2 regions of the Arthrobacter tecti genome follow, and region 1 is predicted to be linked to the other one. Evidence: riboswitches for the same ligand, from Rfam matches in the RefSeq annotation. Region 1 holds a riboswitch; the other holds the start of a gene.
The links. Region 1 has a riboswitch for thiamine pyrophosphate ahead of ACX80C_RS05305 (ECF transporter S component). Riboswitches for the same ligand answer to the same signal wherever they lie in the genome.

Region 1 (5,942 bases):
GGTCATGGCAGCACTCTTCGCAGCAGGCATCTACCTGCTGCTCGAGCGCAGCCTCACCCGGGTACTGCTCGGGCTGATCCTGCTGGCGAACGGTGCCAACATGCTGCTGCTCTCCGCGGGGGGATTCGCTGGGGAAGCGCCGCTGTACGCCGCTGATATTCCGGCAGAGGAATACAATGACCCGCTACCGCAGGCCCTCATCCTGACCTCGATCGTGATCTCCTTCGCGGTCACGGCGTTTATGCTCGGCATCATCTACCGGTCCTGGGTCCTCGGCCGCCAGGACGAAGTACAGGACGACATCGAAGACCGGCGCGTTGCATCCCAGAGCAGCTTCGATGCTGAGGATGACGCCGAGGTCCCCCTGGAAACCACAGAATTCACGCCGGTCGAAGAAGCAGAGGAAGCGCCCGGCGCGCAGAGGCACCTGACCACGAGCACCGAGGAGGAGCGATGAACATAGCCAACCTCGCGCCGCTCGCGGTGGTCCTGCCGTTCCTCGGTGCGGCGCTTGCCTTCGTGCTTATCCGTCACTCCCGTTCACAGCGGGCCGTCAGCATCACCACGCTCAGCGTCACTCTGCTGATTGAAGTATTCCTTTTGGTGAATACCAGCACTCAGGGCACCACCGCGGTGTTCGTGGGGAACTGGGCCGCGCCGTTCGGTATCACTATGGTCGTGGACCAGTTCTCAGCCCTGATGCTTGTGGTGTCCTCCGCGGTGAGCCTGGCGGTCCTTATCTATGCGACGGGTCAGGGCATGACCGATGGGGACGAAGACGGTCCCATTTCGATTTTTCACCCGACATATCTGATTCTGGTCGCGGGTGTTTCCAATGCCTTCCTTGCCGGGGACCTGTTCAACCTGTACGTCGGGTTCGAGATCCTTCTGACCGCGAGCTACGTCCTCATGACCCTTGGCGGCACCACCCCGCGCATTCGCGCGGGGGTGACGTACGTCGTCGTCAGCGTGGTCTCCTCGATGCTGTTCCTGATCAGCATCGGCATGATCTATGCCGCGACGGGCACCATCAACATGGCGGACCTTTCGCTGAAACTGGCGGACATCGACCACGGCACCCAAATGATCCTGCACCTGATGCTGCTGGTCGCGTTCGGCATCAAGGCCGCGGTGTTCCCGTTGTCCTTCTGGCTGCCCGACTCCTACCCAACGGCGCCTGCACCGGTGACTGCGGTGTTCGCCGGACTGCTGACGAAGGTGGGCGTCTATGCGATGGTCCGCACCGAGACGTTGCTGTTCCCCGGTGACCGGATCAACACGCTGCTGATGGTGGTTGCGCTCCTGACTATGGTTGTGGGCATTCTTGGTGCCCTCGCGCAGTCGGATATCAAACGTATGCTTTCCTTCACCCTGGTGAGCCACATCGGGTACATGGTGTTCGGCCTGGCCGTGTCCACCGTGATCGGACTCGGGGCGGCGGTATATTACGTCGCGCATCACATCACCGTGCAGACCAGCCTCTTCCTCGTCACGGGGCTCATCGAGCGCCGCGGCGGAACCGCCAACATGGACAGGCTTGGTGGCCTCGCGAAGATTTCACCGCTGCTCGCGCTGCTGTTCTTCATTCCGGGCATGAACCTGGCCGGAATACCGCCTTTCTCGGGCTTCCTCGGCAAACTCGGCCTGCTGCAGGCCGGCGTCGAACTCGGAACGCCAATTGCGTACGTACTTGTCGGGGCGGGCGTCCTCACCAGCCTGATCACACTGCTGGCCATCGCACGGGTATGGAACCGTGCCTTCTGGCGCAGGCCGGAGGACGCCACCCACCCCGATCCGATCCTCCTCGTGAAAAAGGAGGACGGCTCAGCGATCAGGACATCCAGCCGAGTCACGGCCCACAGCACCGGCCGGTTCGCAGGCCGCAAGCCGGTACACCTCCTGCCGCGCACCATGGTGGGTCCGACGATCGGGCTGGTTGCCTTGGGCGTTGCTCTGACGGTGCTGGCCGGACCGCTGTTCACGCTCAGTGACCAGGCAGCGCAGCAGATGCTGGAACGCACGCCCTACATCGACGCCGTCCTGGGCGAGGGAGCAATGGAAGAAGCCGAGGCGACGCCATGATCCGCCAACGAATACCTCTGCGCGTTGAGCTTCCCCTACTGATCTGGCTGGTCCTGGTCTGGGGCGCGCTGTGGCAGGACTTCAGCCTGGGCAACCTGGTCTTCGGAGCGATCATCGCGTTTGCCGTGGCGAATCTGCTTTACCTGCCTCCGGTGGAGCTGAGCGGCCGGTTCAACCTCTTCTACGCTGCGGGTTTCGCGGGACGGTTCCTGTACCAACTGGTGGTTGCCAGCTTCCAGGTGTTCTGGCTGGCACTCACCAAGGGTCCGCGCCTCAAGAACGCGGTAGTGGCGGTACGGCTACGCAGCCCCTCGGATTTGCTGGTGACGGCAACCGGACACGCGATCTCGCTCATTCCCGGCTCGCTGGTGGTGGAGGTGGACCGATCGACCTCCACTCTCTACCTGCACTGTCTGAATGTGGTCACGGCCGAAGACGCCGAGGAGATCCGCCGGAACGTCCAACGGACCGAAGAGTGGCTGATCCGCGTCATGGGATCCCGTGAGGATCTCGCGAACCTGCGCGCGGGTGGTCTGCCCGTCAGTGACGGAAGGGAGCACTCGTGAGTGTTGTGGTCGGCATCATCGCCGTCATACTCGGCGTTGCAGCGCTGTGCGCCATCTACCGGGCGGCCGTGGGCCCGTCGATCCTCGACAGGGTGCTCGCCGTCGATGTTCTCCTGGCGATTGTGGGCGGTGCGCTGGCTGTCGACATGGTGTTCAACCGCCATACGGACAACCTGGTGCTTCTCGTGGCGATCTCGATCATTGGATTCATCGCCTCAGTGACTGTGGCACGGTTCGTCACGGACAGGAAGTGACGCAGATGGACACGTTGCTCAACGTCATCACTGCCATCCTGCTGCTGGGAGGGGCACTAATGTCCTTGGCCGCCGCCGTCGGGCTGTTGCGTTTTCCGGATTTGATGAGCCGCATGCATGCCGCGACCAAGCCGCAGGTGCTGGGCTTGCTGCTCTTTTTGCTGGCCGTCGCCGTGGAACTGCGCAGTTTGGCGCTGGTTCCCGTACTGATTGTGTGCTGGATCTTCCAGCTTCTGACCGCGCCCGTTTCTGCCCACATGGTGGGGCGCGCCGGCTACCGGACCAAGCACCTGCGAAAGGACCTGCTCAGCATGGACGAACTCGACGAGGTGGTTGAACGCGCGGCCACCCGGCGTCGGGAAGGGAACGGTGCGCCGCCGGGGGACTGACGCCTTCTAGGTCAGGTGGCGGGTGCGCTGGTAGCGGTGGATCGCTTTTTGCGTGGTGCGGTTGGTCAGTACGCGGATCGTGGTGCTGACCGCACCTGAGATCACGGCGAAGACCAGCGCCGAACGAAGACTGTTCTCCAGCCCTTCCTTGTCCTTGGGCGGCTCGTTTCCGGTGACGCGCTTCCAGATGAGGTCGACCAACTGGGTGCCGATGAGCCCGGAGACAATTCCCAGCCCTACGCCCATCAGTTTGAAGATCGAATTCATGGTGCCCTCCTTCAGTAGGCTTACCTTCTGTAACTAAGCCTACTGGCAGGGACCCGCGTCGAGCGAAGCGACCCTTCGGGACCAACGCCGCACCCGTGAACCCTGGTCCGGGTGTAATGTTGGTATCGCTCAAAACAACGACAGGGGAGCGCCGCCACTTGTGGTGGGCGCTGAGAGTGCGGAACACCGCAGACCCTCGAACCTGATCCGGCTAGTACCGGCGAAGGGAGTCGAGTTCTCAGGGCTGCCGGCGGCTTGCCGGGATGCCTTCCCCTCCTGTACTCAGGAGGATTCACCCATGACTACTGCACAGTCATCGAAATCATCATCAACATCCCGCCGGCGCTACGAGTGGCGCGTCGTGGACATCGTCGTCGCCTCAGTGATTGCGGTTGCGGTCGGCGTCGTGTTCTTCGCGTGGTCCGCCGGTTACAGCGGTATTTCCGCCCTGACCCTTGCGTATCCGCCGCTTAATGGGTTGTATTCGGGCGGCTGGCTGATTGCGGGCGTGCTCGGCGGCCTCATCATCCGCAAGCCGGGAGCGGCGATCTACTGCGAGGTTGTCGCCGCTGCGGTTTCTGCCCTGATCGGTACCCAGTTTGGTGTTGCCGTGCTCTTGTCCGGACTCATCCAGGGCATCGGCGCGGAGCTGATTTTCGCACTCTTCCTATACAAGCGGTGGAACATCGGGGTGGCTCTGCTGGCCGGGCTGAGCGCGGGTCTCTTCCTCGCAGTGAGCGAGAACATCATGTACAACGCCGTCTGGACGCTGGATCACAAGCTCATGTACGGGGTCTTCGCCGCCATTTCCGGTGTGGTCCTTGCCGGCTTGCTCCCCTGGCTCGCCACACGCGGCCTCGCGAAGACCGGCGTGCTTTCGTCCTTCGCTTCCGGCCGGACAGCCGACGTCTAAGGTGGGCGCATCCATTTCAGCCAGCGGGTGGGGCTGGCGGCATCCCGGCCGCAACCGCTGGGCTGTGCGGGACATTGATCTACGTATCGAGCCCGGTGAACGCGTACTGCTGCTCGGTGCGTCCGGAGCCGGAAAGTCCACGCTCCTGCATGGCCTGGCAGGTGTGCTGGGAGATCAGGATGAAGGGGAGCAGTCCGGCGAGCTGACGATCGACGGCAACAACCCGGCTGATGTGCGCGGTCGGTCAGGCCTCGTGCTGCAGGACCCCGACACCCAGCTGGTCCTTGCACGGGTGGGGGACGAGGTGGCATTCGGCGCCGAAAACCTGGCCGTACCGCGCGAGGAGATCTGGCCGCGGGTCACCCACGCACTGGACGACGTCGGCCTCGACGTCCCCCTCAACCACCCCACGACGGCGCTCTCCGGCGGGCAGAAGCAGCGGCTCGCCCTGGCCGCAGTGCTTGCCATGCAGCCCGGGCTTCTGCTGCTCGATGAGCCGACCGCCAACCTGGACCCTGCCGGCGTGCTGGAGGTGAGGGACGCCGTCGTACGCGTCCTTGACCGTACCGGCGCCACGCTCGTGGTGGTGGAACACCGTGTGGAGGTGTGGGCCGACGTCGTCGACCGCATCGTGGTGCTCGACTCGAACGGCGGCATCCTCGCGGATGGAAGTCCCGACGTCGTCCTTCAGCAGCAGCGCACCCGCGACCGCCTCATCGAAGCCGGTGTGTGGGTGCCGGGCCACCATCCGGCCTTGCCATTGCTGGAATCGAACGCCGGGGCGGACCTGCTCGAGGCCCGTAGCCTTTCGGTGGCGCGGGCAAAACGCGGACCGACAGTGCTCGACGGCGTGGAACTCACCCTCCAGGCCGGTGCTGCGCTCAGCGTGCTCGGCCCGAACGGAGCGGGCAAGTCAACGCTCGCGCTCACGCTGGCCGGGCTGCTCCGGCCGCGCGGCGGAACCCTCTCGGCGCTTGATCCGCTTTCACGCGGCGCCGGGGAGAAGCCGCACGAGTGGAAGTCGGCCGAGCTGGTCAGCCGGATCGGCACGGTCTTCCAGGAGCCCGAACACCAGTTCCTCACCCACACGGTGCTTGAGGAACTTGAGTTCGGGCCGCGCCGGGTCGCGCGCTTTGAGGAGGCAGAGGTACGACGCCGGGTGGACCCGATCGCTGAACGGTTGCGCCTGACCGGGCTGCTCAAGGCCAACCCCTTCACGCTCTCGGGCGGTGAGAAGCGGCGTCTCTCGGTTGCCTCGATGCTCGCCGGCAGCCCCGACATCCTCATCCTCGATGAGCCCACCTTCGGCCAGGACGCGAACACGTGGGCGGAACTGGTGGCACTGCTCGCCGAAGAGATAGCGGGCGGAACCAGCGTCGTGTCGGTCACCCACGACCGCGACTTCACAGCCGCGTTGGGGTCCCGCACGTTTGTGGTCGGCGGATCCGCTGTGAAGGTGTCAGCATGAGCA
Region 2 (5,942 bases), on a different contig from region 1:
CTCTGACCCGGTACAGCTAGCGCTTCCAGCGGACCCAGCGGTAGTTGCTGCCGTAGGCGAACTCATGAATGTATCCGCAGTCTGTGCAGATTGCGCCGTCCGAGGACTTGTTCGCCCAGTCCATGTCAAAAGCGGTCAGGCCGGCTGTGTTCAGCAGGATGTCCCGCTGGGTAAATTCGGGGTTCTGGCATACCAGGCACTTGAAGGTGTACCCCTTCACTTCCAGACCCAGGAAAGACTCTCCGCTCATCAGCCCAGCTTAGTGCGCGCCGGGCGGGGAGATTGACGGGCGTGTGAGACAATGAACGTGGCTGGTTCGGGAACCACATTCCCGAATCGGTCCAGTGACACAGCTTCCGGTTCTGCCGGCGACGCTCCTGCGGATTTTGGCACTTGTATTGGTGAACGCCGCAGAATCCGCCGGGCAGACCCCGTACTGATTTCAGCGATCGGGCAGGAAAAGCGCCACTGGTCTTCGAGTGATGCCGCGCCCCATGGTTGGCGCGACCTCGAATGACACTATAAGGACTTCCGGTAACGCGAGCACACGGACCGCGTACAGCCGACCAAGCGCCTTGCGGGCGCCGGAATGTGGACGGTGCCCCGCGAGGGTGGAGCACAGCCGAATATGGATACAAACGCATCAGATACCTCAGAGGCAACCGAGGTAGGCAACGAGCAGGCAACCGTCGAGCGCAAGCTGGCGCGAACCCGACGCAAGAAAGCGGATGACTCCGCTGCAGCGAATACGTCGGCATCGCAGACCAAGCCGGAAGCCGAAGCGGAACCTCAGCCGGAAGCCGCAGCGGGTACCTTGCCGGAGCAGGGCAAAGCCGCAGCTTCCTCCCCGCGGCGGCGTACCACCCGCAGCAGGAAAGCCGACGCCCAGACCGAAATTTCACTCCCGGCCGCACCTTCAGGGCAGCCGTCCATCGGGACGGATTCCGTTAATTTCCCGGCCGCTGACGCTCCCGCGACGGAAATTCCTGACACCGGTGTTCCTGCCTCCGAGCACACCGATATGGACGCCTCTGCCGGGCTGGAGAGCGCCGGGACGGTGCCGGAAACGGCGAAACGGAAGCCGGCACGCGCGCGCCGAACGGCCAAGGCCGGATCGGGTTCCAGCGCGGAGGAGGACCCCGGGAAATCGGCAGTCCAACCGCCTGAGACGGCGGGTATGCCGGAAACGCCCCAAAATGAACCGAAGGCACCTGTCCGCCGGCGCCGTGCGGGAACCAAGGCGGGGGCGCCCGCAGCAGGGGATGCGGAGTCCGCTCAGGGCGAGGGCGCCGTGTCCGTGGATGCGGGGTCCAGCGAGGCTGCAACCGACGCCGGATCGTCCGCAGCCGGTGCGGCGAATGGGCAGACACCGGTGCCTGAGCAGACGCCCGGGCAGGCACCAACCGAAGAAGAGGCGCCAGCCAGGACGCCCCGCCGTGCACGTACAACGCGCTCAAGGAGCAAGAAGGCAGCCGAAGACGTGGCCCCGGCGGCCGAAACTTCAACGCCGGCAGGTCCGACCGCCGACCCCCCGGCCGCGGAGGAAGCCCCTGCGGAGGAGGCGGCGTCCGAGTCCGTTGAACCCGTACCGGATGCCGGACTGGACCCGTTCGCGGTGCCGGACTCACTGGGTTCGCTGCTTTTTCACGCGCCGGACCTCAATACGGTCGTGCCCCGAAACACTGCCAAGGACGCGCCCGGCGCTGAGACGGTTACCGACGACGAGGGCGACGACGAGAGCGGACGCGGCCGACGCCGGAACCGCCGGAGCCGGAACCGTGCCGGGGATGGAGTCGCGGGAGATTCCGAGTCGTCATCGCAGGGTCCGGATGAATCCGCTGACTCTCCCGAGGCGGTGACGTCCCGCCGTCGTCGTCGCAGGCGGCGCGGCGAGGAAGATCTTGAGCTCACCGGCGGCCAGGATGACGATCCGCCCAACACCGTGACCCGGGTCAGGGCGCCGCGGCAGAACTCTGACGCGCCGTCGGACCGCGTCACCAGCGTCAAAGGTTCAACGCGCCTGGAAGCCAAGAAGCAGCGCCGCCGTGAATCACGGGATTCGGGCCGGCGCCGCCATGTCATCACCGAGGCGGAGTTCCTCGCCCGCCGAGAGTCGGTCGACCGGCAGATGGTGGTGCGCCAGCGCGACGACAGGATCCAGATTGCCGTCATGGAGGACGGCGTGCTCGCCGAACACTTCGTGTCCAAGACGCAGCAGGACTCCCTGATCGGCAACGTGTACCTCGGCAAAGTCCAGAACGTGCTGCCCAGCATGGAGGCGGCGTTCATCGACATCGGACGCGGGCGCAACGCAGTGCTGTACGCAGGCGAGGTCAACTGGGACGCTGCAGGCCTGGACGGACAGCCACGGCGGATCGAGCTTGCGCTGAAGTCGGGGGACTCGGTGCTCGTTCAGGTCACCAAGGATCCCGTCGGACATAAGGGTGCCCGGCTGACCAGCCAGATCTCATTGCCGGGCCGGTACCTGGTGTATGTACCGGGCGGTTCAATGACGGGTATCTCGCGGAAACTCCCGGATGTCGAGCGCAATCGCCTCAAGCGGATCCTGAAGGACCGGCTCCCGGAGAACGCCGGAGTCATTGTGCGCACCGCCGCCGAAGGGGCCAGCGAAGAGGAACTCACCCACGACATCAACCGGCTCAGGTCCCAGTGGGAGACGATCGAGGGTAAGGCATCGTCAACCAAGACGCTTGCCCCGGAGCTGCTCTATGGGGAACCGGACCTGACAATCAAGGTTGTCCGCGATGTCTTCAACGAGGACTTCTCGAAACTCATTGTTTCCGGCGAGGAAGCATGGGACACCATCGAGGCATACGTCATGTACGTGGCTCCGGATCTGGTTGGCCGACTTGAGAAGTGGACCCAGAACGAGGACATCTTCGCCGCACGCCGGATCGATGAGCAGATCCATAAGGCACTGGAGCGCAAGGTGTTCCTGCCCTCGGGCGGATCGCTGGTCATCGACCGGACAGAGGCTATGACCGTTGTGGATGTGAACACCGGCAAGTTCACCGGCAGCGGCGGCAACCTCGAAGAGACTGTCACCAAGAACAACCTCGAGGCAGCCGAAGAGGTTGTCCGGCAGCTTCGTCTCCGGGACATCGGCGGCATCATCGTCATCGACTTCATCGATATGGTCCTCGAAGCGAACCGCGATCTGGTGCTGCGGCGACTGGTCGAGTGCCTCGGCAGGGACCGCACCAAGCATCAGGTAGCCGAGGTTACCTCGCTCGGGCTCGTACAGATGACGCGTAAGCGGATGGGCACCGGTCTCCTCGAGGTCTTCGGTGAGAACTGTGAGCACTGCGCCGGCCGCGGCGTTGTCACGCACGATGAGCCGGTGGAACACCGCCGTCACGCTGTGTCTTCGGAGAATCACCAGCAGCACCTGCGCCAGGAAAAGATGTCCCGCAGCGAACGGAAGCGGAACCGCGTCAGGAACCAGCCGCAGGAGGAGCAGCCGCAGCCTGCCGAGCCAAAGGCCGACGACGGCGAACGCCAGGCACGTGCAGAAGCCGCACGTGCCGCGCTGGCAAACATTGCTGCTGCTACTCACGCCGCGCACGAACATGAGCACGAGCATGAGGGGCACAACGAACCGGCGGCGGCATCGAGCGCCGTGCTCACGATCAACGGTGAGAAGGTAAGCCTCCCACGGGCGGAATCGGCGCCTGGCTCCACCAGGGAAGAGCCGCGACTGACGCTGGAAAGCCTCACGGAAGCCTTCAACCGGTACCCATCGGCCGAATCCGTGGCTCGGCCGGAGACATCAGCTGAGGCTCCCCGTGGCGAGGACCAGACCGCTGCTCCGGCACAGGAAGAACAGCCCGGTTCCCGCGGGCGCCGCGCCCGGCGCCACCGTTCGGCCAGCAGCGCTCAGGGCTCTGCCTCGGACGCCACGATCGAACGCCGGGCAGGAGAGTCCAACAGTGCAGCGGGCACGCAGTACGTGGCCAAGGTGCAAAGGGACGCACCCAAAGCACCCCCGGCGGAGGAGCCGATGATCCTTGGAGTCGGAGTGCCTGCTTCCGACCTCTAAGTCTCACAGCAGCCGCTACAGGGCGCGCCGTCCCGGAAGGGAAGGCGTGCCCTGCGTCGTCTACAGGCAGGGCGGCGCCCCCTCCAGCCTGCGGTAGGGTAGACGCAGTGACACGCGGTGCCGGCATCTGCCGGCTGAGATGAAACGCGTTGAACCTGATCTAGAGATGGCCGCCGTCCGGTGGTCCTTGGCCTAGCGGAGGGATGTCGCGAATGAGTATTCGCACGCTCGTGCAGCACACAGAAGATTTTCAGTCCACCGTGCCCGGGGTACGGACCGTTCCCCGGGTGCTCAGCATCGCGGGTACCGATCCCACCGGCGGTGCAGGGATCCAGGCGGACCTCAAGAGCATCGGCGCCCACGGCGGGTACGGCATGGCGGCCGTCACTTCCCTCGTGGCGCAGAACACCCGGGGCGTCCGCTGTGTGCACACCCCGCCGTCGTCGTTCCTTCGTGAGCAGCTCACTGCGGTCAGTGACGACGTCGTGATCGATGCCGTCAAAATCGGCATGCTGGGGGACACACAAACCATCCAGACAGTCCGGGAGTGGTTGCCGCGGGCGGGAAGCGCCGTCGTCGTTCTTGACCCAGTCATGGTCGCTACCAGCGGTGACCGGCTGTTGGCCACTGACGCGGAAGACGCGCTGCGGGCGTTGGTGCCGCTTGCTGCGCTGGTAACGCCGAATGTTCCTGAGCTCGCGGTGCTGCTGAGCGAACCGGTCGCGACAACGTGGGAAAACGCACTCGAGCAGGGAAAACGGCTTGCTGCCGCCACGGGCACGGTTGTGCTGGTGAAGGGTGGACACCTTGGGGGTTCGGACTGTCCGGACGCACTGGTAGAGCCCTCGGACGGCCCGCCGCTGGTGACGGAGGTTGGCGGTCCCCGGGTGGCAACGCGGAACACCCACGGCACCGGCTGCTCCCTGTCCGCCGCGCTGGCGACCGTACAGGTTCGTACCCAGGATTGGCACAAGTCGCTTGTCCTGGTGAAGGACTGGCTACGCGGTGCCCTGGAACACGCGGACGAGCTCGAGGTAGGCCAGGGCAACGGGCCGATTCACCACTTCCACGCAATGGGGGCCCCTGAGACAACCGATCCCAGACCCTTCAGTGAGCGGGCCTGGGAGCTCACCGCGCAACACCGCGCGGCCATCGGGACGCTGGGGTTCGTGACATCGCTGGGAGACGGAACGCTGCCTGCGGACCAGTTCGCCTACTACCTCGCGCAGGATGCGCTGTATTTGCGGGACTATTCGCGGGTATTAGCCCGCGCCAGCTCCCTCGCTCCCACCGAGGCCGAGCAACTGTTCTGGGCAAGCGGGGCGAAGAACTGCCTTGAAGTGGAGTCCGAGCTGCACCGGACCTGGCTGGCCGGTAGCGAGACCATGCCCGAACAGGGCCCGGTCACCAAGGCGTATGTAGACCACCTCCTCGCGGCATCCGTCAATGGGAGCTACCCGGTTGTGGTCGCCGCTGTGCTTCCCTGCTACTGGCTGTATGCGCACGTGGGCAATACGCTCCACGCGCAATGGACTGCGGCGGGAGCCGGGCGGGAGCACGCCTACGCAACCTGGATGGAAACCTACGCCGACCCGGCTTTTGCCGAGGCCACATCGCAGGCAATCGCCTACGCGGATGCGGCCTTCGCCGGTGCTTCCGGGCTCGATCGGCGTGCCATGCTGGCCGCTTTCGAAGCCTCCGCCTGGTACGAGCACGAGTTCTTCGACGCGCCGACTCGCCTTGATTTGCGGGAATCCGCGAAATTGCCGTAATCTTGATCTTCGGTGCAGGCGCCCTCGTATGACTATTTCCGGGCGCCAGGACACCGCAAGTGCACAAGCACCTCCGGCTACGCTCATTTTCAGCGTACGGTCCCGGAGAC

Region 2: linked by a shared signal. The riboswitch ahead of ACX80C_RS01685 (bifunctional hydroxymethylpyrimidine kinase/phosphomethylpyrimidine kinase) and the one ahead of ACX80C_RS05305 (ECF transporter S component) in region 1 are both predicted to bind thiamine pyrophosphate.

The regions. Positions count from the first base shown of each region.
Region 1 covers NZ_JBTNCT010000003.1:126,017-131,958, forward strand. Annotated here, with positions in the region: gene ACX80C_RS05275 (Na(+)/H(+) antiporter subunit C) at 1-457, shown strand, start outside; gene ACX80C_RS05280 (Na+/H+ antiporter subunit D) at 454-2,082, shown strand; gene ACX80C_RS05285 (Na+/H+ antiporter subunit E) at 2,079-2,648, shown strand; gene ACX80C_RS05290 (monovalent cation/H+ antiporter complex subunit F) at 2,645-2,902, shown strand; gene mnhG (monovalent cation/H(+) antiporter subunit G) at 2,908-3,291, shown strand; gene ACX80C_RS05300 (DUF4235 domain-containing protein) at 3,298-3,558, opposite strand; TPP riboswitch at 3,691-3,804, shown strand; gene ACX80C_RS05305 (ECF transporter S component) at 3,857-4,471, shown strand; gene ACX80C_RS05310 (ABC transporter ATP-binding protein) at 4,473-5,939, shown strand; gene ACX80C_RS05315 (energy-coupling factor transporter transmembrane component T family protein) at 5,936-5,942, shown strand, end outside.
Region 2 covers NZ_JBTNCT010000001.1:357,391-363,332, reverse strand. Annotated here, with positions in the region: gene dxs (1-deoxy-D-xylulose-5-phosphate synthase) at 1-6, shown strand, start outside; gene ACX80C_RS01695 (hypothetical protein) at 17-250, opposite strand; gene ACX80C_RS01690 (Rne/Rng family ribonuclease) at 1,022-4,060, shown strand; TPP riboswitch at 4,164-4,281, shown strand; gene ACX80C_RS01685 (bifunctional hydroxymethylpyrimidine kinase/phosphomethylpyrimidine kinase) at 4,273-5,832, shown strand.